Regions from separate parts of the Lysinibacillus sp. GW823-FHT06C08 genome, predicted to be linked through region 2. Evidence: riboswitches for the same ligand, from Rfam matches in the RefSeq annotation. Region 2 holds a riboswitch; the other holds the start of a gene.

The links. A riboswitch is a leader RNA that binds a small molecule or an ion and turns the genes downstream of it on or off. The one in region 2 is predicted to bind FMN.
Positions count from the first base shown of each region.
Region 1: it holds a riboswitch for FMN, as region 2 does, so the genes downstream of both, AC1Q6O_RS04620 (ECF transporter S component) here and ribE (riboflavin synthase) in region 2, are expected to answer to the same signal.

Region 1 is NZ_JBXAHN010000001.1:982,188-997,507, forward strand. Features, by position in the region: gene resA (thiol-disulfide oxidoreductase ResA) at 1-58, shown strand, start outside; gene resB (cytochrome c biogenesis protein ResB) at 72-1,748, shown strand; gene ccsB (c-type cytochrome biogenesis protein CcsB) at 1,745-2,926, shown strand; gene AC1Q6O_RS04600 (response regulator transcription factor) at 3,042-3,758, shown strand; gene AC1Q6O_RS04605 (ATP-binding protein) at 3,751-5,526, shown strand; gene sigX (RNA polymerase sigma factor SigX) at 5,605-6,138, shown strand; gene AC1Q6O_RS04615 (RNA polymerase subunit sigma) at 6,135-7,418, shown strand; FMN riboswitch at 7,572-7,759, shown strand; gene AC1Q6O_RS04620 (ECF transporter S component) at 7,979-8,566, shown strand; gene AC1Q6O_RS04625 (sodium-dependent transporter) at 8,745-10,091, shown strand; gene glnA (type I glutamate--ammonia ligase) at 10,283-11,617, shown strand; gene AC1Q6O_RS04635 (hypothetical protein) at 11,695-11,892, shown strand; gene AC1Q6O_RS04640 (AraC family transcriptional regulator) at 12,507-13,370, shown strand; gene AC1Q6O_RS04645 (pyridoxamine 5'-phosphate oxidase family protein) at 13,549-13,974, shown strand; gene AC1Q6O_RS04650 (GNAT family N-acetyltransferase) at 14,087-14,593, opposite strand; gene AC1Q6O_RS04655 (GNAT family N-acetyltransferase) at 14,728-15,320, shown strand, end outside.
Region 2 is NZ_JBXAHN010000001.1:1,265,146-1,280,465, forward strand. Features, by position in the region: gene AC1Q6O_RS05935 (CAP domain-containing protein) at 152-760, shown strand; gene AC1Q6O_RS05940 (winged helix-turn-helix domain-containing protein) at 921-3,413, opposite strand; partial or broken gene AC1Q6O_RS05945 (beta-propeller fold lactonase family protein) at 3,856-4,794, shown strand; gene AC1Q6O_RS05950 (VanW family protein) at 5,200-6,156, shown strand; gene AC1Q6O_RS05955 (methyl-accepting chemotaxis protein) at 6,254-7,078, shown strand; gene AC1Q6O_RS05960 (HAD-IA family hydrolase) at 7,122-7,739, opposite strand; gene AC1Q6O_RS05965 (YibE/F family protein) at 8,440-9,204, opposite strand; gene AC1Q6O_RS05970 (YibE/F family protein) at 9,201-10,325, opposite strand; gene AC1Q6O_RS05975 (hypothetical protein) at 10,533-10,694, shown strand; gene AC1Q6O_RS05980 (ABC-F family ATP-binding cassette domain-containing protein) at 10,940-12,565, shown strand; FMN riboswitch at 12,677-12,802, shown strand; FMN riboswitch at 12,921-13,046, shown strand; gene ribE (riboflavin synthase) at 13,294-13,932, shown strand; gene ribB (3,4-dihydroxy-2-butanone-4-phosphate synthase) at 13,960-14,574, shown strand; gene ribH (6,7-dimethyl-8-ribityllumazine synthase) at 14,596-15,063, shown strand; gene AC1Q6O_RS06000 (spore germination protein) at 15,214-15,320, shown strand, end outside.

The sequences.
Region 1 (15,320 bases), 280 kb from region 2:
TGGTGAAATGACAGATGCAAATATTGCTTCGTACATGGAATTAGTGAAGCCGAAATAAGGAGTAAATGACGATGGAAAAAATCATTTGTGCTTGTGGTCATAGTAATCCTTACGGCACGAAGCTCTGTGAGAAATGTGGTCGTCCTTTAACGGAAGAAGAGAAGCAAAATAAAGTTGTCGATATGCGCTATGATGGTACTGCCATTCGTTCTAAGACTTATAATAAATCGATTGTCGACAAAATTTGGAATTTCTTCTCGAGTGTTAAAGTGGGTATATCTTTAATTATTATCACATTAATTGCTGCTTCAATCGGAACATTACTACCACAAGAGTTTTACGTAAAAGCCTCTGATATGGAGAAGGGAGCTTATTACGCTGACGTATATGGTACGTTCGGTAAAATTTATTACACGCTAGGACTCTCAGATTTATATAGTTCATGGTGGTTCCAAATTTTAGTTGGCATGTTAGCTGTGTCAATTATTGTAGCCAGTCTGGACCGAGGAATCCCGCTCTATAAATCTCTAAAGAATCAACGTGTTAAAAGACATGAAAGCTTTATGAAGCGTCAACGCATTTTTGGTGAGGGTCAAATAACGGCTGACGCTGAGGAAACGCTTGATAAAGTGGCTCAAAAGATGACTGAAATGAGATACTCTGTCCGTCGAGATGGTAGCGCTCTCTTAGCTGAAAAAGGTCGCTTTTCTCGTTACGGTCCGTACATAAACCATGTTGGGCTCATTATCTTCATAAGTGGGGTTATGTTACGTCTTGTACCAGGCTTCTATGTGGATGAGTCGATATGGGTCCGCGAGGGAGAAACACGTGCTATTACTGGCATGGACGGTTATTTCATTGAAAACAGAGATTTTATTTTAGAAACTCATGATAATGAACCCCAAGGAGAGCAAGTAAAGCAAAATGTTAATGTGGTTGCAAAAAACTTCCAAACTGACATTACGCTTTACAAACAGCCTAAAGATGCAATCCCGGGTGATACGGAAAATCTGGAAAAAGTTAAAGATTATTCGATTCGTGTCAATCACCCATTAAAAGAAGATGGCTATGCTCTTTATCAAATGGATTATCGTCTGAATGAATTAAAGCAAATGAATTTTGAATTAATTAATAAGGCGAGTGAAAAATCACTTGGTAAAGTGGAAATTGATTTAACAAATCCTAAAAAAGAATATGATTTAGGTAATGGGTCTTCCGTGCAAATTCTAGTTTATACACCAGATTTTGATGGCTTTGAAAATGGAGAACCCCAAACAAAAACATCGATTCCAAATAATCCAGCATTTTTATTTAAAATGACTACGCCAGAAACACCAGAAGGCGAAGTAAGCTTTGTGGAAATTATGCAGCCACCACTAGAACCGCTGGGGGAAAATCAATATAGAATGAAATTTGCTGCAGCAGAGATGCGTGATATGTCTGGTATTACGGTTCGTAAAGATAGTACAATTCCTATCTTATTTGTTGGTGGCGTTATCTTTATGATTGGTGTCGTAATTGGATCTTACTGGAATCACCGTCGTTTATGGCTTCAAGTAGAGCCGGATGGCCGTGTTTTAATGGCTGCCCATGTTAATAAAAATATGTTCAGCATGAAAAAGGATTTAGATGCTGTTACAGCATTTGCTGCATTGCCTTCATACAAAGATCAGTTAGAGAAAGAAGAGGCTGACGAAGAGTCCACTGATGGTGGCATTAAAGAAAAGGAAGGTGACAACACCTTATGAGTTTGATTGACATAAGTGGAAACCTGTTATTTGTAGCTTTTATTGCTTATTTAGTTGCGACGTTATTATTTGGTGGTTCCATTAAACAAGCGAATGCTACAGGTAAAAACACTGGTAAATGGGGTAAGCTTGCCATTGTGGTAACAATTATTGGATTTGTATCACAGCTTGCCTACTTTATTACACGATGGATTTATACTGGACATGCGCCAGTAAGTAATATGTTTGAATTTACAACTGCCTTTGGTATGTTCATTGTTGGTGCGTTTATTTTAATTTACTTTATTTATCGTTTATCTGCACTTGGATTGGTAGCATTACCAGTAGCACTTTTAATTATCGCTTATGCTTCAATGTTCCCGAAAGAAGTAAGTCCATTAGTGCCCTCATTACAAAGCCATTGGTTAACAATTCACGTGATTACAGCGGCATTAGGGCAATCTATTTTAGCGATCAGTGCTGTGGCTGGACTTATTTACTTATTAAAGGTTGTAGATTTAACGAAGCCTTCTAAACAACGATTTTGGTTAGAAGCCGTTATGTACTGTCTTGTAGTAGTTGTTGGGTTTGTCGCTGTGACATCTACATTCAGTGCAATGGATTATGAATCTAGCTACAATTATGTGGATAAAGAAGGAACTACGCGTAAAATCATTTACAATTTACCACCAGTTTTCGGTATGAATGAGTATGAGGCGGTTGAAGAGCATGGCATGTCACCAATAGTAGAAATGCCAGCATTAATTAATGCGAAGAAATTAACAACTGTCTTTTGGTCATTATTAGTAGGGTCAGTATTGTATTTATTAATTCGCTTAATTGCACGTCGTCGAATAAGTGCTATTTTCCAACCACTTGTGAAGCGTGTTAATTTACAATTACTTGATGAAATTGGTTATCGTTCAGTGCTAATTGGTTTCCCTGTATTCTCCCTAGGTGCTTTAATCTTTGCGATGATTTGGGCGCAAATTGCTTGGAGTCGCTTCTGGGGATGGGATCCTAAGGAAGTATGGGCTCTTATTACATGGTTATTCTATGCGGCATTCCTACATTTACGTTTATCAAAAGGCTGGGAAGGTCAAAAATCTGCTTGGTTAGCATTAATTGGTTTTGGTATTATATTATTTAACCTAATTGCTGTTAACTTAATTCTTGCAGGTTTACACTCCTACGCATAACCTGTGAAACAACAAGCCTTTTCGCTCTAGCGAAGAGGCTTTCTTTTCTTTTCAATATGTGTCACACCATGTACAATAGAAGTTAGAGAAAGATTGGAAGAGAGGGATCGTGAAAGTGTCAGAAAATATTTCAGTATTAGTAGTAGATGACGAGGATCGAATTCGCCGCTTATTAAAAATGTATCTGGAGCGAGAAGGATACCTTGTTGACGAGGCAGAAAATGGTGAACAAGCGATCGAAAAATCTTTAGAAAAAGAATATCACTGTATTTTACTTGATATTATGATGCCTGAAAAAGATGGGCTAGAAGTGTGTGCAGAAATTCGTGAACGCGCTGCAACTCCTATTATTTTATTAACTGCTAAAGGCGAGGAAGCTAATCGTGTTCAAGGCTTCGAGCTAGGAGCAGATGATTATATTGTAAAACCATTTAGTCCTCGTGAGGTAGTGTTACGTGTGAAGGCCATTTTACGTCGTTCACAGGCATTCTCACCAACGACAAATGCATCCTCTTCAAAAGATTTAGTGGTGTTCCAGCATTTGATGATCGATCATGATGCACACCGTGTAACGGCAGAGGGCATTGAGGTGAATTTAACACCAAAAGAGTATGAATTACTTTACTTCTTAGCGAAATCGCCAGACAAAGTATTTGACCGTGAACAACTACTAAAAGAGGTTTGGCATTACGATTTCTTTGGTGATTTACGTACAGTTGACACACACGTAAAACGTTTGCGTGAAAAGCTCAACCGTGTTTCTGAAAACGCTGCTAAAATGATCGTGACGGTTTGGGGCGTTGGTTACAAATTTGAGGTTGTCAATGAATAGAATATGGAATAGTGTTGTCGGGAAGCTATGGGTAACCATATTGCTTCTCGTTTCATTTGTATTATTTGTTTTCACGGTATTAATGCTTGAATTTCTTCAAAACTACCATATGCAGCAAGCGGAAATATCTTTACGTCAAACCGCTGCCACTGTGGCAAGTATAGTGGATGACAATGAAACAGCTGAATCGACTTCGGAATTATTAAAAGATATTTTACCTAAAGGCACCAACGCACTAATCGCAATCAGCCATGTAGAGGTATCCTTTGCCATGCAAGAGGGACTCAATAAAAAGGAAATTCAAGATACTATTTTGGCAAATAAATCTTTCCGTGAGGTTTTTCAATCAGATGAACCAATTACTAAAGAAATGATGATGCCCTCCTCTACAGATCAAGAGAAAATGGAATCTTACGTTGTACTTGGTTTCCCATTAAATGTAGAGAATGCTGTACATGGAGCAGTTTTCATCTATCAAAGCCCCGATGCCCTACATAAAACGTCCAAGGAAACGACGAAAATTGTCTTTTTGGCAGCTTTCATAGCATTTGTCTTGACTACATTTTTTGCGTTCTTCTTGTCTTCACGTATTACTTCTCCACTTAGAAAAATGCGTGAGCTGGCATTTGAAATTGCAAAAGGGAATTTTGAAGCGAAAATGCCTACGACTCAAAATGATGAAATTGGACAGCTTGCAGTTGCTTTCAATCAAATGGGTCGTCAATTAAAGCATAATTTAGAGGTCATCAATCAAGAGAATGAACAGCTATCCAATATTTTGACATCTATGACAGATGCAGTGATTACATTTAATCGCGACCGTACAATATTATTAAGTAATCCACCAGCGGAACGTCTGATGCAAAAATGGTTTGTAAACAAAGGCTCACAAAGTGCGAAGCCAATACCGCCAGAGCTGTATCATATGCTGGATCATGTACTCATGTTTGAGGATAAGCTAGAAGAGGAAATTGAAATGGATGGTAATTACTATACGTTTACAATTAGTCCTCTTTATAGTGGAGAAAACATTCGTGGTGCAGTCGCTGTTATTCGTGATATGACTGAACAACACCGCTTAGAAAAACTTCGATCCGATTTTATTGCGAACGTCTCTCATGAATTGCGGACGCCAATCGCCATGCTTCAAGGCTATTCTGAAGCATTGATGGATGATGATTTTATTCAAGATCTGGAAGAACGTAATGAAATAACAAAAATTATTTATGATGAATCCAAACGAATGGGTCGCCTTGTCACGGATTTATTAGATTTAGCACGCATGGAATCAGGGCATATGACACTCTATAAAGATGAATTGCCAATTAATTCTACATTCGAACGTATTACCCAAAAATTTGCACAGGTTGCAAAAGAAAAGCATATTCGTCTACTATTTGATAGTGAATTTAATGACGATGCGATGATTAATATAGATGAGGATCGCATCGAGCAAGTACTCACAAATTTAGTCGACAATGCACTAAGACATACGGAAGAGGGATCTGTCACAGTAAAAGTGGAGCAGGAGCCAACATTCGCTAAAATTTCTGTTCAAGATACAGGACATGGTATTCCTCAAGATGATTTACCTTATGTCTTTGAACGCTTTTATAAAGCAGATAAGGCACGTACTCGATCTAAGGGTGGTACGGGACTTGGCTTAGCCATTGCACGAAATATTATAAAGGCACACTCAGGAAATATTATGGTAGATAGTGTGCTTAAGGAAGGTACTACCTTCACATTTTATTTACCGTTCGATTAATAACATGGTTTGTTATTAATTGACTGTAACTTCTGTGAATGTAAGACGACAAATAATATAGAACGGGGGTGGAGTGCATTGAATGACTCCGTGTTCCATCGACTATACGATGCCTATCATCAAGACGTGTTCCAGTTTCTAATCTATCTAGTAAAAAACCGTACACTTGCTGAAGATTTAGCGCATGAAGTTTATGTAAGAGTATTGCGCTCATACGATCAATTTGCAGGCAATAGTAGTGAGAAAACATGGCTTTTTGCAATAGCCAAAAATGTTGCGATTGATCATTTTAGAAAGCAAGCAGTGCGTCAGAAGCATTCGCTTGATTTCTTTGACTGGGAAACGGAACAGCTCCATTCAAACACACCATCACCGGAGGAAATGCTACAGGCCAGTGATGAATTTATGCAAGTAGAGTCAGCATTAGAAAACTGTACTGGCGATCAAAAAATGGTCATTATTATGCGCTATTTCCAGGATTTATCGATTGCAGAAACGGCGCAAATACTTGATTGGACAGAAGCGAAGGTAAAAACAACCCAGCATCGAGCCATTAAATTTTTAAGGCAACAGCTACAGCCGATCAGAGAACAGGAGGCGAAACGGCAATGACACATAAGGCATTTGATGATGAGCAGCTTGAACATGTACTGAACAATGCCCCTAAGCTTTCTGACCACCGTTCGAAAGAAGATATATTAAATCGGTTAATGGCAGATGCTCGCTTGCAAGATAATATCCACCTTCAAGAAGCTATGCAAGAACCTATAGAAGATGAACCATCTCAACAGGAAGGTGCTATCATTCAAAAGCCTGCGACGAAATCAAAAGTACGTAATATGCAGATTTATATGAGTGTAGCCGCAGTCTTTGTGCTAACAATACTAGTTGGCACAATATTGAAGAACAATCAAGGTGAGCAAAAAGATCAAGCGAGTATGCCTGAAACGGCTCAGTTTTCGACGATGCAAGAGGATTCAGCAGCAAAGGAAGCGGCCACGCAGGATGAAATGCTGGATTCCAAAAGTATTGTTGCGGAACATGAGCGCATTTTATCTTTACGTACATCTGTCTATGAGGAGGATGTAAAAGATGCTGTCGTATTCCGTATTGGTTTGGCAGGGCGTGATGCGGAAAGTGTTCCTATGACGTATGTGATTCCAAATGAACGTGTGGCTACGGATTTTGGAGAAGAGAAGCCTTCTACCTTACGGATATATGAAAAGTATGCTCCTCAAATTGACGAGGAGGCCAAAGGGTTTACAGAGTATCATCCTTATAAAGGTGAGCTGAAGGAAAAGGATGATAAGCTTATCCATGTCTTGCCAAAGGGGAATGACTATGATGTTGCCTCTGCTGCAGTAAATGAATATAAAGGCACAATGGAAGACACATTCTCGGACTCTGAATACACCGAAGTGGAAATCCAAAATGAAGATGGAACCCCGTATGAGTTTTCTCAAGAAGGTGAGCCAAGTCAAGGAATGTCCTTAACGAATGCAAAGCACTATAATTATTACTTGTACCATGATTCCAATGGTGCAGAATATTTATCACCAGATTTCCGTCAATCTTTTGAGACAGTCACAGAGGCACTTACACTGATGAAAAATAAAAATGATGATGTCTATACATCCGTAGTGCCTGAAAATGTAACATACACAGTCACTGAACAAGCGGAAGGTGTCGTTGTTACTTTTGATATTCCGCTTGATTTAACATCTATGGAACCAATACGAGCTACTCAATTAATTGAGGCCATGATGTTAACTGCTGCTAGCTTTAATCAACAGCTCCTTTTAGATAATGTTGTGCAAGAAAGCTGGGAAGGCTTTGATTTGAAGGGTTATTTACCAAAGCCAGTGGGACCAAATAAACAATTTTTACCATAGTCGAAGGAAGAAAAAAACAAGAGAGGCATTCCTGTATGGCGGGAGTGCCTTTTCTATTTATAAAACATAGCAATTTAATCGGATTTTTTGAGCAGAACTATTTACTTTTACTTCGTAATTCATTATAGTAAAGCTGTAGTATAAAATAATATGATTCATCTTCGGGGCAGGGTGAAAATCCCGACCGGCGGTAATAGAGTCATAAATCGCTAGTGAATATATTCATTAGCTCGCTTGATTTATGTTAAACTCTTCAGCCCGCGACCTGTGCGAATTTTCGCATGGCTGACTTGGTGAAATTCCAAGGCCGACAGTTAAAGTCTGGATGGGAGAAGATGAAGGTACGATCGTCATTCATTGTCATGAAATGAACTATGACCGAGCGCTTTTTTGTATGTTTTATTAAACTGTGCTCAAAAATTAGTTGATGAGGACGCTTATTCGTTATGCCTTTCTCCCTTATGCTTTATTAAACGCATAAGGGTTTTTTCATGAAACAATTGAAAGATCGTCACCTTTCTTCTTGCGAGATTGAATCAGCAAAGAGGAGAGAGTTTTCTATGAAGAAAAATGTCAAACTTCAATCGTTTATTACGATTGGGATGCTGAGCAGTATTTCATTTTTATTAATGCTTTTTAATTTCCCAATTCCGCCATTCCCAGCATTTTTGGAAGTGGATTTCAGTGATATGCCTGCCTTGCTTGCAGCAATCACAATGGGACCTGTAGCTGGTATTTTAGTAGAATTGTTTAAAAATGTGTTGGATTGGATTTTCTCAGGCACTCCAACAGGCGTTCCGGTAGGGCATATGGCCAATTTTGTAACAGGTATTTTATTCATCTTGCCAGTAAGCTTTATTTTTAATCGATTTAAAACAATCGCTGGTCTTGTTGGAGGTTTAGCAATAGGAACAGTTGTGATGGCAGTAGGAATGAGTGTTTTAAACTATGCTGTATTTTTACCAATGTACACTTACTTCTTAGGAATGGAGCCTGTTGTAGGTGACTCACTTTATAAAATGATTATCGCTGGTATTTTACCATTTAATATTGTCAAAGGGATTTTATTAACGGGTATTATGGCGTTATTATTTACGACAATGCGTAAATGGATTGACCGCCAGCGTTCTATGTATATAACAAAATAAAATGTACTAAGCCTCGAGGGATGAACTCGAGGCTTTTTTATGGCGAAATGTAGAAAAAATAGAAAAAGGTAATGGGTTGTCCAAGTATAACTAGTTCTTTTTTAGTAATACCTAGTCGAAAGCTATAATTTCATGTAAAATTAGAGAAGAGTTTAGAAAGTTAGAGGAGTTTGAAGAGATGAGTGGAAAAAAAGGACAGTGGTCTAGTAAGTTAGGATTTATTTTAGCATCAGCAGGTGCTGCAATAGGACTAGGAGCGATTTGGAAGCTTCCGTATGTAACCGGACAAAGTGGCGGAGGGGCGTTTTTCTTAATCTTTGTATTGTTTACATTGTTAATTGGGCTCCCGATGCTATTATCTGAATATATTTTAGGACGAGGTACACAGTCAGAGGCAATTACTGCCTATAAAAAAATTGCTCCTACGAAAAAGGGATGGGCATGGATTGGCCGCATGGGTGTTCTCGGATGTTTTTTATTACTAACATTTTATAGCGTTGTCGGTGGCTGGATTTTTATTTATAGTGGGCTAGGCGTAGCGGGTGCTGTCATTGATCCGGCTATTGATCCTGGAGAACTATTTGGAAAGATAATTGGTACACCTTGGATTACAATTGTAGGTTTGGCTTTGTTTACATTAGCAAACGTACTTGTTATTTCGTTAGGTGTCCAAAATGGTATTGAAAAGGCGAATAAATGGATGATGCCATTGCTCTTTATTATGTTCATTGTCCTAGTGATACGTGCTGTCACATTAGATGGCGCCATGGACGGGGTAAAATTCTTTTTATGGCCTGATTTTTCAAATATTACCGGAAAAGCCTTATTAGAAGCTTTAGGGCAATCCTTCTTTGGGTTAGCCGTTGGATTTTCTTGCCTTGTTACATATAGTTCCTACCTCAAAAAAGATGTGAGTTTACCGAATTCAGCAGGCTCCGTCGTTATGCTAACGGTACTTGTTTCATTTTTAGCTGGACTAGCTATCTTCCCGGTCGTTTTTGCTTTTGATTTAGAGCCGGCAGCTGGGCCAGGCTTGTTATTTATGGTGTTACCGACAGCATTTAGCCAAATGCCATTTGGGGAAGTATTTTTAGCGATGTTTTTATTATTATTCTTATTTGCCACATTAACGTCCTCGTTTAGTTTATACGAAATTATTGTTGCGGCATTTATGGAAAATAGTCAGAAGTCTCGTCTCGTATGGACTTCTTGCCTAGGTATAGTCGTCTTTCTTGCGGCCATCCCAGCATCCCTTTCCTCTAGCCTGCTAGCGGATGTATCGGTTTTTGGGAAGAATATTTTTGATGCAACTGACTTTTTAGTATCAAACTTAATGCTGCCATTGGGTAACTTGTCCATTGCGATTTTTATTGCATATGTAGTGGATAAGGAATTTGTGAAAAGAGAACTGCTAATGGGAAGCCAGATGGGGCAGGGGTATTATGCGATTTACAGGATGTTAATGTTAATCATAGTACCTGCTGTCATACTCGTAGTATTCGTTAATATGCTATTTCAATTTTAAAAATATATATAAGGTGTATCCATTTAGTAAATGGGTACGCCTTTTTTATGTATCGAAATTCAAGATAAATATATTCTAAAAAAACGATGTTATAAAACTTTACATACATATTGCTAATAACAATAAAATGATGTATTTTAAAAGCAGTTATAAAAAATGTGTTAACTAAATTTACATTGGAGTGGTGGAAAATGAAACATTATACAAAAGAAGGTATTATACGCCGAGTAAAGGAAGAAAATGTGAAGTTTATTCGCCTACAATTTACTGATATATTAGGAACGATTAAAAATGTAGAAGTACCTGTGAGTCAATTAGAAAAAGCTTTAGACAATAAGGTTATGTTTGATGGCTCTTCGATTGAAGGCTTTGTACGTATAGAGGAGTCTGATATGTACTTGAGACCAGATTTCAATACATTTGTCATTTTTCCTTGGACAGCTGAAAAAGGTAAGGTGGCACGCCTTATATGCGATATTGCAAGGCCAGATGGGTCACCATTTGAAGGAGACCCACGCTCCAATTTAAAGCGCGTTTTAAAGGAAATGGAGGAGTTAGGTTTCACTTCCTTTAACTTGGGCCCAGAGCCAGAATTTTTCCTTTTTAAGCTGGATGAAAAGGGGCATCCGACACTTGAGCTAAATGACAGCGGAGGTTATTTTGACTTAGCTCCGACAGATTTAGGAGAGAATTGTCGTCGGGATATTGTTTTAGAGCTAGAAGGGATGGGCTTTGAAATTGAGGCATCTCACCATGAAGTAGCACCTGGACAGCATGAAATTGATTTTAAATATGCTAGTGCCATTGAAGCATGCGACAATATTCAAACATTTAAATTAGTCGTAAAAACAATCGCTGCACAGCATGGGCTACATGCAACATTTATGCCGAAGCCATTATTCGGAGTTAACGGCTCTGGTATGCATTTTAATCTATCATTATTTGAAGGGGATAAAAATGCATTTTATGATGAACACGCAGAACTTCAATTAAGTGCAACAGCTCGTAGCTTTATGGCAGGAATCATCCAGCATGTACACGGATTTACGGCAATTACGAATCCACTTGTTAATTCTTATAAACGATTAGTCCCAGGCTATGAGGCCCCATGCTATGTTGCTTGGTCTGCTCAAAACCGTTCACCACTTATTCGTATACCAGCAGCTAGAGGATTATCAACACGTGTTGAATTACGTTCAGTGGATCCAGCGGCGAATCCTTATTTAGCAATGGCTGTGATCTTGGCTTCGGGGCTTGATGGCATACGCAAGGATTTAACGCCTCCAGCAGCGGTAGATCGAAATATTTATAAAATGACAGGTCCAGAGCGTGAATTAAATGGCATTGATAGCTTACCCTCTTCATTAGAACATGCGTTAATTGAATTAGAAATGGATTCAGTTGTACGAGATGCTCTAGGTGATCATATTTATGAAAAGTTTAATGTTGCCAAAGAAATCGAATGGGATAAATACCGCACACGGGTCCATAACTGGGAGCGTGAGGAATATTTAACGATGTACTAAAAAATATTGGAGCTAAAAAGCTCCAATATTTTTATACTGACTTTCATACCCTTTATTAAAGAAAAGGGGTGTGGGCAATGACACAAACGACTCAAGTTGTGACAATTCAAAACAACGATATTGTGCAATTTGAACATGATATTAATCGGGCTTTATTAGATTTAAGTTACTTTTTCATACTTGATATCAAATACAATACCCTTTATATCGGAGAACAAACGGTCATCCATTCTGCCTTAATTATTTATCAACATCCAGACGAGAGTAGCCATTAAATTTATATGTAAAAGGATGGTCATGTCGAGAAGACGTGACTTTTTTTTATGGAAATAAAGATAAGAGAAATGGTCGATCTTCTGGGAATGTCAATGGTAGTCGTGCAACATCATCTTTAGATTGCCATGCGATATCGTACATTAATTTATTCAAGATTAAGAAGGGTCATTTGTCCGCCAATTATGATGGCTTCAAAGTAACTGACTTCTACAGCTGCATTAGATTTATCATCAATACTACCTGTAGCCTAATTCTTCGTATACTTCATGATTACAACATGCTTGGAAATTTCCCATTGCCTCCTTTTCATCTGAAGGCATAGCCTAAGTCTTTTCTTCCTCCTTTGGTAAGATACGATGTTGACTATCCTTGATTTAAGGACAATAAAGGCCTTGTCCGTTATTATAAATATAATGGTTATTTTTCGATATTTTTTGATAGTTAGTACAATGGATTTTAGTGGAGAAAGAGCGAAAATCGTATGTAAAGTAACGAAAATAGAAGGAGTGTTAGTGATGAAAAACTGCTTCTACACATACCTGTCCAAAGTTAGCATAAAAAGACAGGCTGGAAAGCATGAACTATTTTAAGATGTTATCAGGGAGTGAGAGCAATGAGTTGGATTGAGTCGATTCAAAAAGCCATTAATTTTATGGAGGATCATTTATTAGAAAACATAACCATTGAACAAATTGCACAGGAGGTTAATTCATCTGTCTTTCATTTTCAGCGAACGTTTGCGATTTTAACGGATATGTCGATTGCGGATTATTTAAGACGGAGGAGATTAACATTAGCAGCTCAGGAATTAATGGATACAGATCAAAAAATAATCGATCTCGCCTACAAATATGGCTATGAAACTCCTGAAGCCTTTACAAAAGCGTTTCGTAAACAGCATTATGTAACGCCGAGTGAAGCGAGAAAGAAGCAAGGACCATTACAATCATACAATCGCCTGGTTATACAGGTAAGCTTGAAGGGAGCAGAACCAATGAAGTATAAAATCGTAGAAAAAGACAAGTTTCAAGTTGTTGGGGTAAAAAGAACGTACAACTGCCAAGATGGAGAGAATACTCGAGAAATACCATTATTCTGGCAGGAAATCAATGAGAGTGCCTTCGATCACCATCTATATCAATTAAATAATGGCAATATCAATGGGGTACTGGGCGTATGTGTACCTAATACAAGCCAAGGACAACAGGGGTTCATTGATTATTGGATTGCTACAAATCATGAAGGGGATGTAGGAGAAGATCTATTAACAATGGAAGTGCCTGCATCAAAATGGGTTGTATTTGAGGTACATGGCCCTATGCCAGATGCCATGCAAAATACGTGGAAACAAATATATTCAGAATGGTTCCCATCCAATCCATATGAGCCAGCAGGAACAGCGGAGCTTGAGGTGTACCCTGAAGAAGATGCATATAGTCCTGATTCATACTCAGAAATTTGGATTCCAATTAAATAACGATAAAGTAAAGCCAAGAATGCTAAACAAATGCATTCTTGGCTTTACTTATTGTTGAAAGAAAAAATATCCTTTTTTTAGGTGTCACAAAGATGTAAAATATATATATGTTTAGAATGAACGATTTTTTTTTAATCGTTCCATATTTAGATGTGGGGGTTAAAATAAGATAAGGGGTATGATTCAAAACAAATGGGTAGAAATTTCTCATGATGAAGTACTGCAATTTTTAAAGATGGGGAAAGTAGCACATGTTGCGACGGTTGATGAAGAAGGATATCCTTATGTGATTCCATTTGTTTATGTGTATGAGAGAAATGATAAACTTTATTTGCATATCTGTAATATGCGAGAAAGCCATTTTTGGTCCAATATTAAACAAAACCCTAAAATCAGTATAGAAGTAAGTGAAATGGGCGATTTACACTCAGGGGAAAAATATGCTTGTCAATCTGCACTTGTCTACCAAAGTGTAGTACTATTTGGACAAGTTGTAAGAATTGAAGAGGAGTCAAGGAAGGAATGGCTCTTTGATGCGCTTTTAGAGAAATACGGTAATCCTGAATGGACATTTGAAAAAAGAGGGCTATCCAATTATGCCTAAAATAGAGTTATTCGAAGTACAAATAGAAAAGTTGACGGGGAAAATTAATAACGGCATGTATCACTAAGCAGAAAGCTAAGAATGGTTAGATAACCATTCTTAGCTTTCTATATTACCTTTTACATAGTGTGTATACTTGTAAATTTTCTTCATTGCTATCATAGCCCTGCAAAATAAAATTCAATTTCTGCAAGACTTTGATGGAATTAATATTCGCGGCATCGACCTTTGCTACAATTGTCTTCATCTCCAAATGTGTAAAAGCAATATCGATTAAAGCGATAATAGCTTCTGTGGCGTAGCCCTTGCCCCAATGAGTCTTCGCCAAGTCATAGCCAATTTCTGCGGTAGCTTTATCGAAATCTACGTTATTAAATCCACAGGAGCCAATGATACAATTGCCTATCTTTTCAATGATAGAATAGCGAATGGCCCTATGTTCATTAGCTAATTGATTGAGTAATTCAATCATTTCCAGCGCCTGTTCTTCGTGTGTAAAGTTTGAGATATTCATAAATTTGGTCACAGCAGGATCTGACCAAATCGCCCATAAACTTTTAGCATCAGCACTAGCCACTTTTCGTAATAATAATCTTTCCGTGTCCATACATTCAATCAATACTTTTACCTCCAAGATTTTAATGGTGTTGGATGAAAAATATTGCTATCTGTGCATCATTCAGTCCCTTCAACTAGATCTATATTTTATTATAAAATATAAGGTGCTTAATGCCAATAAAAGGGGGAAACGTCGTGATAAAAGTTACAGCGAATCATTATCCAATCATTAAACAAAACATTCTAAGGGCTCCAACATTTGTTTATAGTATTCTTGATCAATTAATAGAAGGGACAGTCTATGCAGATACAGCTACTTTTCAAACGCTCCTAATACATACAAAATCAGGAATTTATTTTGTATATGGTGATTCAACTACAACTGAGTTTGACCGTCAGCTTGCCATTTGCCTCGAGCAATCTGTAGAGCAAGGGAAGCGCTTTACCTTATTTTCTTATTCAGAGCAATGGAATACTAAAATTGAACAACTTGTAAATGGGCAGCTTAGAAAATTAGAACGCTATACCTTTACATTTGATAAAAGCTTGTATGGTGGGAAGGAGAAGCAAGAAGTATCCAATTTTGAGGTCATGCCAATTACTCAACATCATATAAATAACGCAATGGAGTTTACATGTGCTTACTATGATGAATATTGGGATTCTACGGCTAATTTCCTGACAAATGGTTTTGGCTTTTGTCTAATACATAAGGAGCAAATCGTCAGTGAAGCCGTTTCTATTTTTAAATCAAATGACTATGCTGAAATTGATATTATGACAGATTC
Region 2 (15,320 bases):
TGCATCATGATAAATGGTGTTAAATTGGGATTCGTAAATTTTTGTTGTTCATCTGTCATGTATTTGTAAAAATCCTTCCAAATATTTTGTGATGATTATTGCTCAAAAACTATTTACCATAATAGGAGAGCAAACAGGAAGGATGATAGACATGTTGAAAAAAGTAAAAAAAGCGGCACTTGCTTCAGTTATTGCAGCTTCATTATTAGTACCAGTGGGGGCAATGGCGGCTGAATCCTATACAGTCTCATCTGGTGACACTCTTTGGAAAATCGCATTGAAAACGGAATCAGGTGTACAAGAATTAATGGATGTAAACCCACAGCTTGCCAATCCAAATCAAATTTATCCTGGACAAAAAATAAATGTCCCTGTAAAGGAACAAGCAAGCGTTGAACAAGAAGTCATTAAACTGGTGAATGCGGAACGCGCCAAAGCAGGTCTCTCAGCATTACAAGACGACTGGGAGTTATCAAGAGTAGCTAAATACAAATCTCAAGATATGCATGATAAAAAATACTTTGACCATACAAGTCCAACGTATGGAACGCCATTTACGATGATGAAAAATTTCGGTATTTCATATCGATCAGCCGGTGAAAATATTGCCAAAGGTCAACGCTCTGCACAAGAAGTCGTTACAGCTTGGATGAACAGTGAAGGGCACCGTGCGAATATTCTCAACAAAACCTATACACATATCGGTATAGGTTATGTAGCAGATGGCAACTACTGGACGCAAATGTTTATACAAAAATAAAAGAAGAACTGCCCCAATCAGGTAAGACTGAGTTTGGGCAGTTTTTTTGGAATTTATTTAAATATATCCAGATCTTCTAAGAGCGGTAAATTATTATTTTGTACAACTATAAATAAATGAATCTTTATAGCAAAAGGCATCAGTGTGCCTTTTAGGAGCTTTAATGTTTTTTGAGGGCAATCGCCTTGGCTCGGGAGTTAACCCCTAGCTTACTATAAATTGTAGATAAATAAACACGAACAGTGCCTTCTGATAAATGCAGACGTTTAGCTATTTCACGATTAGTTATACCATCTACTAGCAAATCATAAATATCCTTTTCCCGTTGTGTCAGCATTGATGGAGCTTTGGCAGGAAATGCGGTCCCTTCTTTTAGGTAACTAAAATAAACTGTCGGTATGGATTCCCATCGTTGATGAAGCTGTTCGAAATAAATTTCTAATAGCGGCTCTAAATCCTTTTCATCTAAAAAGGATCGAACATAATAGAAGGGTGCTGCGAGTTCGAAAGCCTCGTGTAAAGATTCTAAGGCGAGTTCTTGGTGACCTAGACGGTATTGACAAATAGCTTCAAGAATTGTGGCTTCAATAATTGTAGCAATTTGCTCTTCCTGCTGACCTTTCATTTTTATCTGAATTAAGCTCGTTAAGGCTTCGTTCGGCTTTTCCTTCAATAATAGTAAACGGGCATGTACTAAGAGCCAGAATGGTTGCTTTGATTGGATAGACTGTAAGATCAACTCAGCCTGATGACTATCGCCTGCAATAATATGACAGTAGGCTTGCATAATTTGTATAGATGTACGCCAGTGCTTTTCCGTCACATCCTCTAATAGCTGGGTCAGCATAGCAACAGCTGAACTTATTTGATTTTGCTGGATATAGATTTTTGCTTTCAGGAGATACATGGGGATACATAATCCAGGATCTTGTAACTGATGGCCAAGCTTAAGTGCCATTTCGATTTCTTTATGGGTAAACGGTATTAGGTTGCGTTCATACAATGATTCGGCGGCAACACCATAGCTAAAAGCAGTTACATTAGCTGTTTGTAAAGACGTTTCTCGAAAAAGCTCACTTATGACTGTTCCTTGTTCCATTGTTTGAAGTTTTCCTTTTGAGCCAATGCTTGTTCGTAAAAGCTTATATTCAAAACTATTATAGGGAATAGGCACATGATCCCATCTAGAGGGGATATGTCCTTTGGCGAGCTGTTTTCTCATAATTTGTTCCACTAACTGTAAATCACCACCAGCGGCAACGATAGCAAAAGCCTTTGCACTTTCATAAATATAGGTCATGGCCGCATGCTCCTCTTGCTCCATCCATTGTTCAGTCAGCTGCCGCAATTCAAGTTCCTCCATAAGAGATGACGCTGCTTCAACTTCCGTGGTTGAAATCGATGTCAAAAAGCCAATGACTAGCATTTCATAAGAGACTTTATATTGGTCACGACGAAGCTGGTGCAACCACCGCATAAACGTTGCTGTTTGACCTGATAAAAAAAGCTGAACAAGATGATCGGTCATCCATGGCGTCGCTAGGTCATATTGTCCATGTTTAAGTGCTAATTCAATAGCAGAAATATAATCCCCTTGGTCATAAATGAATTGAGATGTTTCGAGAACAAGATTACGTATGTCCTGCTTCGAAAATTGTCTTGTTAATTCCATTTGCAATGCTTCCGCTAATAAATGATGGTAACGGAATATGGGCTGTTTGGATTGCAACCGAATGGTGAAAAGTCCTTTTGCTTCTAAATGTTCCAATTGTTCAAGACTATTTGTCTGTTTGGTCAATTGATCACAAATAGCAGGGTCCAGCTCCTGCAATAGGGAAGTGCGCAGCAAAAATTGTTGTGTTTCAGAAGGTAGATTATGAATAATTTCTTGCCATAAAAATTCTGAAATAAAGGGCTGTGCAGCTTCTTCCAAAGCTTCTATATCAGGGTCATGTGCAAAGCTAGTTAACAATAATCCGGCTACCCAACCTTCAGTTTTATCTAAAATAGCTTGCAACTGTTGGTGGTTGAGAGCAGGTAAATGTTTGCAGGAAAAAAATCGCTTCACCTCCTGTAACGTAAAGCGTAAATGTCCCGAATGGATTTCATGTATCCACTGCTTAACTCGCCACTTAGCTATTGGTAGTGCAGGGACGGAACGAGAGGACATATAGATATGTGCATGACTAGGTAAATATTCTACGAATTGTGTCATGAGTTGATGTATCACTGGATTTTCTATGACATGATAATCATCTAGTACAATCGAGATGGGCTGTTGGATGGCATTCATTTCTTCTAACAGAGAATAGATAAAAAATTCAAGTGTTGCAGGGTCCTGCGAGTTGAGTAGCGGTGCAAGAATCTGATCTATTTCACTTTTAGAAGACCTAGCAATAGCGTGTAAAATATATGTCCAGTAACGTATCGGATCATTATCAGCAGCATCTAGGGAAACCCATGCAGTGGTTTCTTTTTTATTTTTCAACCAGCTAGTTAGTATACTGGTTTTCCCATAACCCGCTGGAGCTCGTAAAATCGTTAATTTAACATGTATATGTTGATCGAATAAATCGAATAATTGAGTTCTTTCTATTAAAGTGGGTGAATGATGTGGCATTGTTATTTTAGAAGATAATAATGTTTGAGGCACCTTAATTTCCTCCTTTAGTTCAGAAAAGTTCCATAATTTTCATTGTACTAAACTATTATCATTTTTTCGTATGTTAATAGTCCTATCATTTCCATCTTTCATTGTTTTTTGGTGTCTAATGGTAGTGGACATTCAAAACTGAGGCCATCGTTCTTCCTCTTTTTCATGATCCATTTCAACATGGTACAAAGTCTATCTTACATCACCCAAAAAAACTAAAAGTGCTGGTATCTCATGTAAACAACTAATCTACACATTTCACACAAGTTCAAATAGGTAAATATACAAGAAACTCAATTTTGTGGGCATATAGTAGTCATATATGTCTGGGAGGTTGTTCAGTGTGGGAAAAGAACAAAGATTTTTTAAAATCAAGTTTAAATCAAATCCAGGTTGTCATTGCCATTGCTGCGGTTTTTGTTGCCCTTGTCGTTGTAAGCACCCATTTTTACCAGTACCACCAACTTGTAACTATCTCGTCTATGTAACAGACGCTGGACAGTTAGCAACTCCTGATAACAGAGTATCAGTAATCGATACAGCAACCAATACGATAGTCGCTACCATTCCAGTAGGAACGGCTCCACTAGAAATAGCGATTACACCAAATGGTGCGTTTGGTTATGTGCCAGCGCTCTTCTCCAATAATGTAACTGTATTTGATACAGCGACAAATACGGTAGTCGCTACGATTCCAGTTGGAAGTGAGCCTCTTGGTGTAGCGATTTCACCAAATGGAGCCCTTGCCTATGTTTCCAATCACGGATTAGGCGCTAACTCTGTATCCGTCATAGATACAGCGACAAATACCGTGACAGCAACAATTCCAGTAGGGCTTCAACCTCAAGGTATTGCTTTTACGCCGAATAGTGCGTTTGCTTACGTGGCAAACGAAAATTCAGGTAGTGTATCTGTTATAAATACAGCGACCAATATGGTGGTTGCTACTATCCCTGTTGGAATTCGCCCAAGATCAATTGTCTTCACATTAAATGGACAATTTGCTTATGTTACAAATGAAAATAGCGATAATGTATCTATCATTAATGTTGCAACCAATATAGTAGTTGGTACAATCCCTGTAGGAACAGGACCTGTAGGATCAGCCATTACACCTGATGGAACACTTTTGTATATCGTCAACAAAGGTAGTGATACCGTATCTGTCATCAGTACAACGACAAATATGGTGATAGCAACAATCCCTGTTGGTTCTTCACCTGACCAAGTAACGATCTTACCAAATGGCACTTTTGCATATGTCACAAATCAAACGGACAATACAGTGTATGTCATAGATATAGCAACCAATATGGTAGTGGATGTAATCCCAGGGTTTAATGGACCGACTGGTATAGATACAGGGGTAATTTGTCTATAGCCTGTAATAAAGACAAGTTAATTTCATCCACCAATGTTCTGGTAGCTCAAAGGTTTCAACAAAATACTCGTAGTACTCAAATACTTTGCAAAGAAAAAAATAGTAAGATACGTTCTGTCAATTGTGCATGATTAAAGAGCAAAATATTGGGGTAGCAGTCGTTTACTTCTAACTTGTCTTAGTGCCAGGCTATCCCTGCGATACATAAGAAAAAGCCTACCTTATTAACTGTGATCGTCAAGAGTAAGCAGATCCGGAAGTTTCATTTTGTCAGGCAAACAAATAAATATCTACAAAAACCACACACTATAAGCAATTTATGAATAAGATGTCTCTGTAGTATGACCATAGAGGTAGGTGTATATGTTGAAAAGGAAGTTAGTTTCCGCATTTTGTGTTTTATGTATGGTGGGACTAGTAGGTTGTCAAAAAAATTTAAACAACGACCAAAGTCTAGAGCAAGAAAATCAACCATTAAAACAGCCAGTCGAAGAAATGAAAAAGCCAGTTACCTATGAGCAAGTTCCACAAAATGGGCCGGCTCTTGTGGAGATTGTAGATCCGAAAACAAAGAAGATTATTGAAACCATTTCACCAAAGGATAGTGGCTATGAGACAAATTTGCAAGCCTATCAGCAGCATATCGAGCAGTTAGCAAAGGAATTAGCAAGAGGGATGGATGAAATGGAGGGCTATGACCAGCGAATGATGCTTGATCGATTGGATGAAGAAGGAAAAGTAATCAAGGGAAGGCCGCAAATGATTTTAAAAGAAAGTGAATTAGTAGAGAGAATACTGGATGCCTCTGCGACTGGTGGTCAAGTGGAGATACCTCTTTATTTGACGCAAAGTGGATATTCATTTGAGGACATTCCTTATTTAGAGGAGGTCGTTGTAGCATCCTATACGACGTATTTTAATAGCGCTGATTTGGGAAGAAATAAAAATATTGAGCTTTCTGCCAAGGCTATTAATAATGTCATCGTGGGTAGTGGTGACCATTTTTCATTTAATACGATGGTTGGACCTCGAGATGAGGCAAATGGCTATCAGCCTGCACCAGAAATTATTAATAAGAAAGTGGTAATGGGGATTGGTGGGGGTATTTGTCAAACTTCCTCGACCCTCTTTAATGCAGTGGATCAGCTACAAGTCAAGTATGTAGAACGTCACCATCATTCTCTGGATATTGGATATGTGCCAAAGGGAAGGGATGCGACGGTTGCCTATGGAAGCTTGGATTTTAGGTTTCAGAACACTAGTGATGTTCCATTTGTAATTCAAACTACCTATGGAAAAGATTTTTTGACAATCGACATACGAACTGCTGAAAAATATGTAGAAATATTGACAAAGGGTTAATGCGACGAAAAGACACCATAGGACGTTGGTGTCTTTTTATAAGTGTCATGATATAGTTAAAATTGAATAGTTAGTAAATATTTGGGGGGGACAGACAATGCATCCAAAACTAATGGCCGTCATAGAGACGATGGATTTATATCAGGCAACATACCCAGAAGATGCTTGTGTCATAGTGGCAGACACTGAAAAAGTACTTGCCTATAAACCGGGGAAGCATGTTGACTTAAAAGTAGGTGTAGGTGAGCCAGTACATAAATATCGAGGAACAGCAACAGAAATCGCGTTGAGTTCAGGTCGATTCGTTAAAGAGGAACGAGGAGCAGAGGGGTTTGGTATGGCCTATATCGCCTCGGCACAGCCTATTTTTGATGGAGGTCAAATTATAGGTGTAGTAAGTGCCATCATTTCTAATGAAAAAATGGATCATATGCGTCTATTGGCGACGGATCTTTCGAGTGCGGTAGAAGAAATGACTGCCACAAATGAAGGATTAGCTACTGCCAGTATAGATGTTTCCAATCGTTTAGGGGCACTATCAAATTTCTCCGAATCAATGGCAGGTGATATTGAACAAATTAATGTAATTGTTCAATTAGTAAAAGACTTAGCGATGAAATCTAAAATTCTTGGCTTGAATGCATCGATTGAAGCGGCACGTTCGGGGGAGCATGGTCGTGGTTTTGCAGTTGTCGCATCTGAAATACAAAAAATGTCCCAGAGCAGTACAGAAAGTGCAAATAGTATTACGAAACAATTAGAAAGCATTAAACAATCGATTGATCAAGTGAATGCTTCTGCTAATCAAGTGGCTGCCTTTACCCAGCAATTTGCCACGAGTATGTATGAATTAAGCGATGCGTATAAAGGAGTAAATCATACTGCTGAAAAGTTAATGCATATTAGCGAAATCAAAGCTTAAACATATAAAGGATAATAGCCAGTAAAGGGCTATTATCCTTCTACTAAATAATCTCTAAAATCTCCTCAGGTATCGTTACCTTGTATTCGGGCTCTTCATTTTGTATAACTTCAATTGCATCATAGCCCCATTCCACCCAAATAATAGGTACTCCAGCTTTTTTACATGCTACAATATCCCTCTGTTCATCCCCTATATATACCACTTCAGTTGCTGAAACATTCGATTCTTTTAAAAACTTCTTCATGACTTTATCCTTGCCAAAAATACGATTGGAGCAAAGGACATCTGCAACACAGTGAATGCCATTCATTTTGAGAAACTCTAAAATATTGTCCTTCGAATTGGAAGAGATAATTAAAATCTTATACCCTCTTTTATCAATTTCGAGCAAAACTTCCTTCATCCCTTCAAAAAGATGAACATCGTTTAATGATTGGCGATATAATTTGTAAAATTGCGGTAAAATCATAGGTAATTTATACATGGGGAAGTCAAATAATTTACTACGTTCTGAAATCGATAATTTTTTTAATGTATCAATTTCCTTCAATTCAATTCCTTTAAATTTATATTTTTGTGCTAACGTATTCCATGCTGATGCAAACACGGCGGTCGAATCCGCAAGCGTTCCATCAAAATCAAAAATTATATGCTTCATGGCAAACTTTCTCCTTTATCATCTAGTTGTATAGACGTTTTATGCAAAAAAATGTTACATGGAATGGGCAATTGATTGGGTCATGAAACAGGGAATAACAATCAAAATAAAAGGTCTGTAATCATCATATGGTAAATATTATCAGAAAATGCGGCGTTTGCAACGGAAATCATGTAACAAAAGAAGGTGTCACAAAAATCAATTGAGACACCTAATACGCTATATAACGAAAATAACAGTGTTTCATTTTAGTCCTATTCAATTTGCAAGCCGTTTTTTGTGTGTTGTACGATTTTAAATCTGAAATTTGGATATTTTACTATTCCGCTGTTTGTGAGACGAAATAAAATGAAGAGTCTTAAAGGTGAAAGCTGTGACTAATTAACGTTCAAGACAGGTTCTAACTATAGTTAGAAGGTATATTTTTTGTATTTTTTCATTGCTGTAACGTGTGCGTCAATTGATATCCGATTTCTTTAAAGCATTTGGTCATTTCAAATTTGGAATGTTTTTTTAGCTATATCTCTGATACTAAAGTAGTAACATAGTTTGTATCATTCATACTACTAATGCAGGATGATATGTTTGGGCTGAAAGCTATTGAAAAAATGATAGGAATTGGACCGGAATTAATGGGGGAGCGTATTTCCAGCACCTATCACGCTAAGGTGATAGGTCTGGTATCTATGCGAGTGTTATTCTATTTTTTTTCTCGTGTTTTAACTAAATAATAAGCATTGACGGAGGAAGCGATAGGAATAATGAGGGCAATGCCGATGCCTGCGCAAAAAATCGTCATCATTTCCGCACTAAAGACTTTGGAATTGACGATTTCGCCAATCGAATAAGAGAGATCCTTAAACCATATCAATAAACTTAAATAGCCACCAAAGAAAGCAAAAAATAAAGTATTTGTATCGGTTCCTAAAATGTCTCTTCCAATACTTATTCCAGATGTAAAAAGTGTCTTTCTACTGATCGAAGGATTGCGATAAAAGATCTCATGCATAGAGGTAGCAATGGAAATGGCAACATCCATAATGGCACCTATCGTACTCATAATAATGACCGATGCACCAATCTGCACGAAATTAACACCGATATAGAGAGAAAAGATACTTAATTCTTCCGTTGATTCTTCCCCAAATCCTTGAATCATGGCCTTTTTCGTTATAAACGTAATAAAAAGCAATAAAACAACAATCGTTACCATTGTAGAAATAAACGCTGTAATGGTTTTACTATTCGTTTTATTAATATAAAACAAACTAATGCAACTGATAACAGTGCACGCAATAAACGTCAGGACAATAGGGCTATTTTTAGGGTCTGTCATAAGAAAAATAGTCACAAATAGCACGCCGAAATTTAAAAATAAGGAAAGAAACGAGCGTAGTCCTTGCTTTCCTCCAATTACCACCATTAATATACATAAAATTCCTGCCAATACAACGATAACATTCATTCCTTCACCCGCTTTCGATTAATGAAAAAAATAGCGGTGTATTGACTAATCGGTATGGTGAGGACGACTCCAATACCTCCTGCAAGTGCACGAGCTAGCTCTAATGAAAGATTCAAGGATAGTGTTAGTCCTAATGTTGAAGAATTTTTCAAATAGAGTATGACCATTGGTATGGAGCCACAAATATACGCGAAAAATAAAATGCTTGTAATGGTACCCATAATGTCTTTTCCAATTTCTTGTCCAGATGCCTTCAAAGCTTGTAAAGAAATACGAGAATCCTGTTCGTATAGGGCGAAAATAGAAGAGGACATCGTAATGGCAACATCCATAACAGCCCCAAGTGAACCGATAAATAAACCAGCCATAAAGACAGTTCGGTAGGGACGTGTTAAAAATTGCATTTCCTCATAGCGTAGACCATTTTCCCCCGTCAACCACATCACAGCAGTGCTAATTATGAGGGCTATCATTGTCCCTAAAAGTGTAGATATAATGGCTGCATATGTTTTCGTATTCAAACCACTAATCAGTAACAAGGAAATGACGGTAAATAATAGGACACAAACCCCACTTATGAATAATAAATTGAGGCTGCCATGCTTTACGTAAAGGTCTAATGCCAATGTTAAAATGCAGGCATTTACGACTAAGCTAATAATGGCAAATAAACCTTGTCTCTTACCGATGATGAGTAGTACAAGGATAAAAATCCAAGCGATCATCATAATTGTTTGATCTCGTTTCAAATCGAGAATGGTGCCCGTTAACTCTGATTGTTTTGAATGTGCATCTATAGCGACAAAGATTTCATTGCCAACATTGTATTCCTGATCAAAGGCTCCAGATGAAGAATAGTCATTCGTCAAATCAATCGTTTTTCCTTTGTGCTGCCCATTTTTAAGTACGGCTTTAATTTGCTGTGTATACAACATATCTTCATTCTCATACATATCTGTTATTGGTTCAGATTCTGTTACTTTGACTTTCAGAATTTCTGCAATAGGTCGATCATAAAATTGTTCATTATGGTGAACGAAAAAAATGGATAGGGCACAGCCAAGTAATAACAAGGCATAGAAAATACGTTGTTTATAAGTTATTTTTTTAAAATAGTGCAATGGAATGACCTCCAAATTAGTGGACTAAATAGTCACTTGTACAGGAACGATTTTAAGAATAGTAAGTTCCAATATATTCTCTAGTTTAACGATAGGAATGATAGATTCCAAGGCATTTATGCTATAAAAAAGCGGCAGGATATTTGTATTCTAGAAAAAAATATGATAGATTATTTAATACTATAAATTCGAAGGGAGGGCGAAGTAATGGAAACTGTTTGTGCGAAAGGTTTAACCGAAGTAGAGGTAAAATCTTACAATCTTTGTGGGGATTTGCTGGCTAAGGGAGAAGTATGCCCTTTTTTAAGCAAATTTCATATCGATGCAGGTTCCGGTTGCTTTTTGCCTTCTTTATTTCTTACTGATTGACATCCAATTAAATGGGATGTATAGATTGCTAGACGCCGGTTCGTAACGGCGCTTTTTTTGTTTAATTATAAAATTTAACATGCCCTTTTTCTCATAGGGATGTTTGTAAGGTGCCGTTTTATGACGGCGCCTTTTTTGTGTTTGTTTGAAAGGAGTGAAAAGTGATGTGTAACCTTATATGTCCATTTATTTCTTGAGCAATTCGCTTAGTAGTAATGGATAAAATAAATAAGGAGATTGAAAAAATGATACTTCAATTAAATGGAATTAGTAAGAGCTACTTGGGAGATCCGATTCTTTCAAAGATAACCATGAAAATGGAACGTGGCGATCGGATTGGACTTATAGGTGTAAATGGGGCAGGAAAATCAACGCTACTAAAGATCATTACAGGGGATCTTCCCTATGATGAAGGCGACATTTTTATAGGCAAGGGAATGAAGCTAGGTTATTTGCGACAAGATAGTGGGTTACAGCCAGAACATACGATTTGGACTGAAATGCTTGGGGCATTTACTGAGCTTCAAGAGGCTGAAAAGGAACTTCGAGAGCTGGAAATGCAGATGGGTGAGCCTTCCTGCATCAATAACCCCGAAAAGCTGGAACAGGTAATGAAGATATATGCCAGCAAATCAGATTGGTTTTCACAGCAAGGTGGCTATGATGTCGAGGCAAAAATAAATAGTATGTTAAATGGAATGGGCTTTGGTAGCATCCCGACAAACACTCTTATCGAATCATTAAGTGGTGGACAGAAAACTAGACTGGCACTTGCTAAAATTTTACTAGAGCAGCCGGATTTATTGCTGTTAGATGAACCGACTAACCATTTGGATTTTGCGACTTTAAACTGGCTTGAAAGCTATTTACGTGGCTATCAGGGTGCTATTATTGTTATTTCGCACGATCGTTATTTTTTAGATGCCCTTGTCAATGAAATTTATGAGATTGAACGCACCCATGGAACAACATACAGCGGTAACTATTCTAAGTATGTGGAAAGCAAGGTGAAAAATCGCGAATTAATGGAAAAGAAATATACGATGCAACAGCAGCAAATCGCCAAAATGGAGGATTATATTGAGCGGAATATTACGATGGCTACTTCCTCGAAAAGCGCTAAGAACAAAAGGAAGCAGCTCGAACGAATAGATCGTCTTGAAAAGCCTCAGAAGGATCTAAAACACGCACAAATGACATTTGCTACAGATAAGAGATCTCATAAAGAAGTGTTGAAGGTAAAAGATGTAGTGCTCTCCTATCAGCTAGAAGATAGCAAGAAAATATTATTGCAAGATATTGAGTTTTCCTTGGATAGAGGAGATCGGGTCGCATTAGTAGGTCCAAATGGTGTTGGGAAATCAACGCTTTTGAAGGCGTTATTACATGAATTGTCTCCGGACCGTGGCGTTATCGCATGGGGAAATGGTGTGACAATCGGCTATTATGATCAAGAGCAAGAGACATTACATCCTAATAATACGGTATTACAAGAGGTTTGGAGTACTTTCCCTTCGATGGAAGAGGCAAGAATACGGTCAGTACTCGGTAATTTTTTATTTACGAAAGAGGATGTTTTTAAAAAGATAGCCTCCCTTAGCGGCGGGGAAAAAGCGCGTGTAGCGTTAGCAAAGCTTATTTTGCAAAAAGCCAATGTGCTTATTATGGATGAGCCGACCAATCATCTTGATTTATTTAGCAAGGAAGTTTTGGAGGAGGCGCTATTGCAATTTGACGGCACCTTATTATGCATTTCTCATGATCGTTATTTCCTTAATAAGCTAGCAAATAAATTGCTTGAATTATCACCAACTGGGATGACGGCCTTTTCGGGAAATTATGATGATTATGTTCAAAAAATAAGCCATTAAAGGATTTAGGGGCTACCTATATAGCAAGAGGTGGCCCCTTTTTTAAAAATTACAGACAGAAGTATAGATAATATAATTAAATAGTGTTATCGTAAGAACTAGCTAAATAAAATGATCCTTCGGGGTAGGGTGAAATTCCCAATCGGCGGTGATGAAGTAATTCAAAGTCCGTGAGCGCAAGCTGATTTGGTGCAAATCCAAAACCGACAGTAACAGTCTGGATGGGAGAAGGGTATAAGTGCGAGCTTTTTAAATTCAATGTAATTTAGAAGGTCTATTTGACTATGCATTTATGACACGACTTCCCGCAAGTATGTTGGGAAGTTTTTTTATTTAGCCAATCAATTGAATAGAAGATGTTCTTCGGGGTAGGGTGAAATTCCCAATCGGCGGTGATGAAGCAATTCAAAGTCCGTGAGCGCAAGCTGATTTGGTGCAAATCCAAAACCGACAGTGATAGTCTGGATGGGAGAAGAACAAATAAGATACTAGTCTATGGAAAAAATGTATATCCAAATAGGCTTATTTATTGATGTCTTATACTCCCAAAACCCCTTTGTCAAAGGGGTTTTTCTTTTTATATGAGCTTTAAGAAGGGAGACGGGTAGAAGCTCAAGAGTGGTGGATAGAAACCCAAAAGTGACGGATAGAAGCTCAAGAGTGACGGATAGAAACCCAAAAGCCACGGATAGAAGCTACGTAAGATCAGTGTGAAAGCAGGTGAAGAAATGTTTACAGGTATTGTGGAGGATATTGGCACTATTAAAGCCTTGCAAATCAATAAGAACAGTATGAAAATTACGGTTCAATCATCGAAAGTTGCTGAAGATGTGGGGTTAGGGGATAGTATAGCGGTCAATGGTGTTTGTTTAACGGTTACTCATTTTACGAATCGAGAGCTTACGATGGATGTTATGCCTGAAACCGTCAAAGCTACAAATTTACATCAGCTGACAATAGGGGATCCGGTTAATTTGGAGCGTGCGATGCCTGCTAATGGGCGATTTGGGGGTCACTTTGTTGCTGGTCATGTCGATGGTGTTGGGAAGATTTTACGAAAACGTCCGGTGGCCAACGCGGTTTATATTGATATCGAATTGTCTGAGGAACTAACAAGTTTCTGTATTCCGAAGGGCTCCGTAACGATTGATGGCACAAGCTTAACAATCTTTCATGTTGAAACGAAGCAGGTCACGATTTCACTGATTCCTCATACTTACAAGGAAACGATTTTAGGTATGAAAAAAGTAGGCGCTTTCGTCAATATTGAAACAGATTTAGTCGGTAAATATATTTTAAACGAATTGAAAAATGAGCAAGGCAAGTCAATGATTACAAGAGATTATTTAGCACGACATGGTTTTTAAAATCACATAATGAGGAGATGAAAAATAGTGCTACATGCAATTGAAGATGCCATAGAGGATTTAAAGCAAGGGAAAATAATCATCGTAGTGGATGATGAGGATCGGGAAAATGAGGGGGATCTTCTAGCGCTTGCTGAATTTATTACTCCGGAAACGATCAACTTTATGGCGACTTATGGAAAAGGTCTAATTTGTACGCCGATTTCGCAGAAGCTAGCACATCAGTTAGATCTGCACCCAATGGTTCAGCACAATACGGATAACCATCAAACAGCATTTACCGTAAGTATCGATCATATGGACACAACAACGGGGATTAGTGCCTTTGAGCGGGCATTCACCATACAAAAGATGTTGGGATCTCAGGCGAAAAAAACTGATTTTCGTCGACCAGGACACATTTTTCCACTAATCGCAAAGGATAATGGTGTCTTAGAGCGAAGGGGCCATACGGAGGCGAGCATTGATTTAGCTAAGCTTTGTCACAGTATTCCTGCTGGAGTGATTTGTGAAATTATGGGGGACGATGGTCACATGATGCGCTTTGATGAATTGACAAAGTATGCAGCACATCATGGATTAAAAATGATTTCCATTGAGGCGTTAGCCACTTATCGCAGTCAATCATTTACAACAAACTAATAACGAGGGAGATTTTAAAAAATGGGTCAAACATTTGAAGCACAATTAATTGGGACGGATTTAAAAATTGCGGTAGTCGTAGGTCGATTCAATGAGTTTATTACAAGCAAATTATTAGATGGTGCAATGGATGGATTAAAAAGACACGGTGTAGATGAAGCATCTATTGATGTTGCATGGGTGCCAGGAGCTTTTGAAGTGCCTTTTATTGCGAAACAATTAGCAGAGACAAAGAAATATGATGCCATTATTGGTTTAGGGACTGTTATTCGTGGTTCTACAACACATTATGATTATGTGTGTAATGAGTCGGCAAAAGGAATTGCGAATGTATCCTTAACGACCAATGTACCAGTTATTTTCGGTATTGTTACAACAGAAAATATTGAACAGGCGATTGAGCGTGCGGGAACAAAATCAGGTAATAAAGGCTATGATTCCGCGATATCGGCAATTGAGATGGCTAATCTACAAAAAATGATTGGCTAAGAACATTCTGAATAGGTTATCACAGTATTTGTTTCTTGAATAATTTTTATGTCCATGGGAAAAATATGCCTAAGTATATTTATTACATGTCGTAGTTTTCATAAATGTACTAAATTTGAGCAGGCTCAGTAGGAGATGAGAAGTATTTCAATGGAACAAATGATGAATTTGAAAATGTTGAAATCACTATTTCAACGCTCTGCTGATATAATATTCCAACAGTATAAATTTCAGCAACATACAGTCCATATGATAAC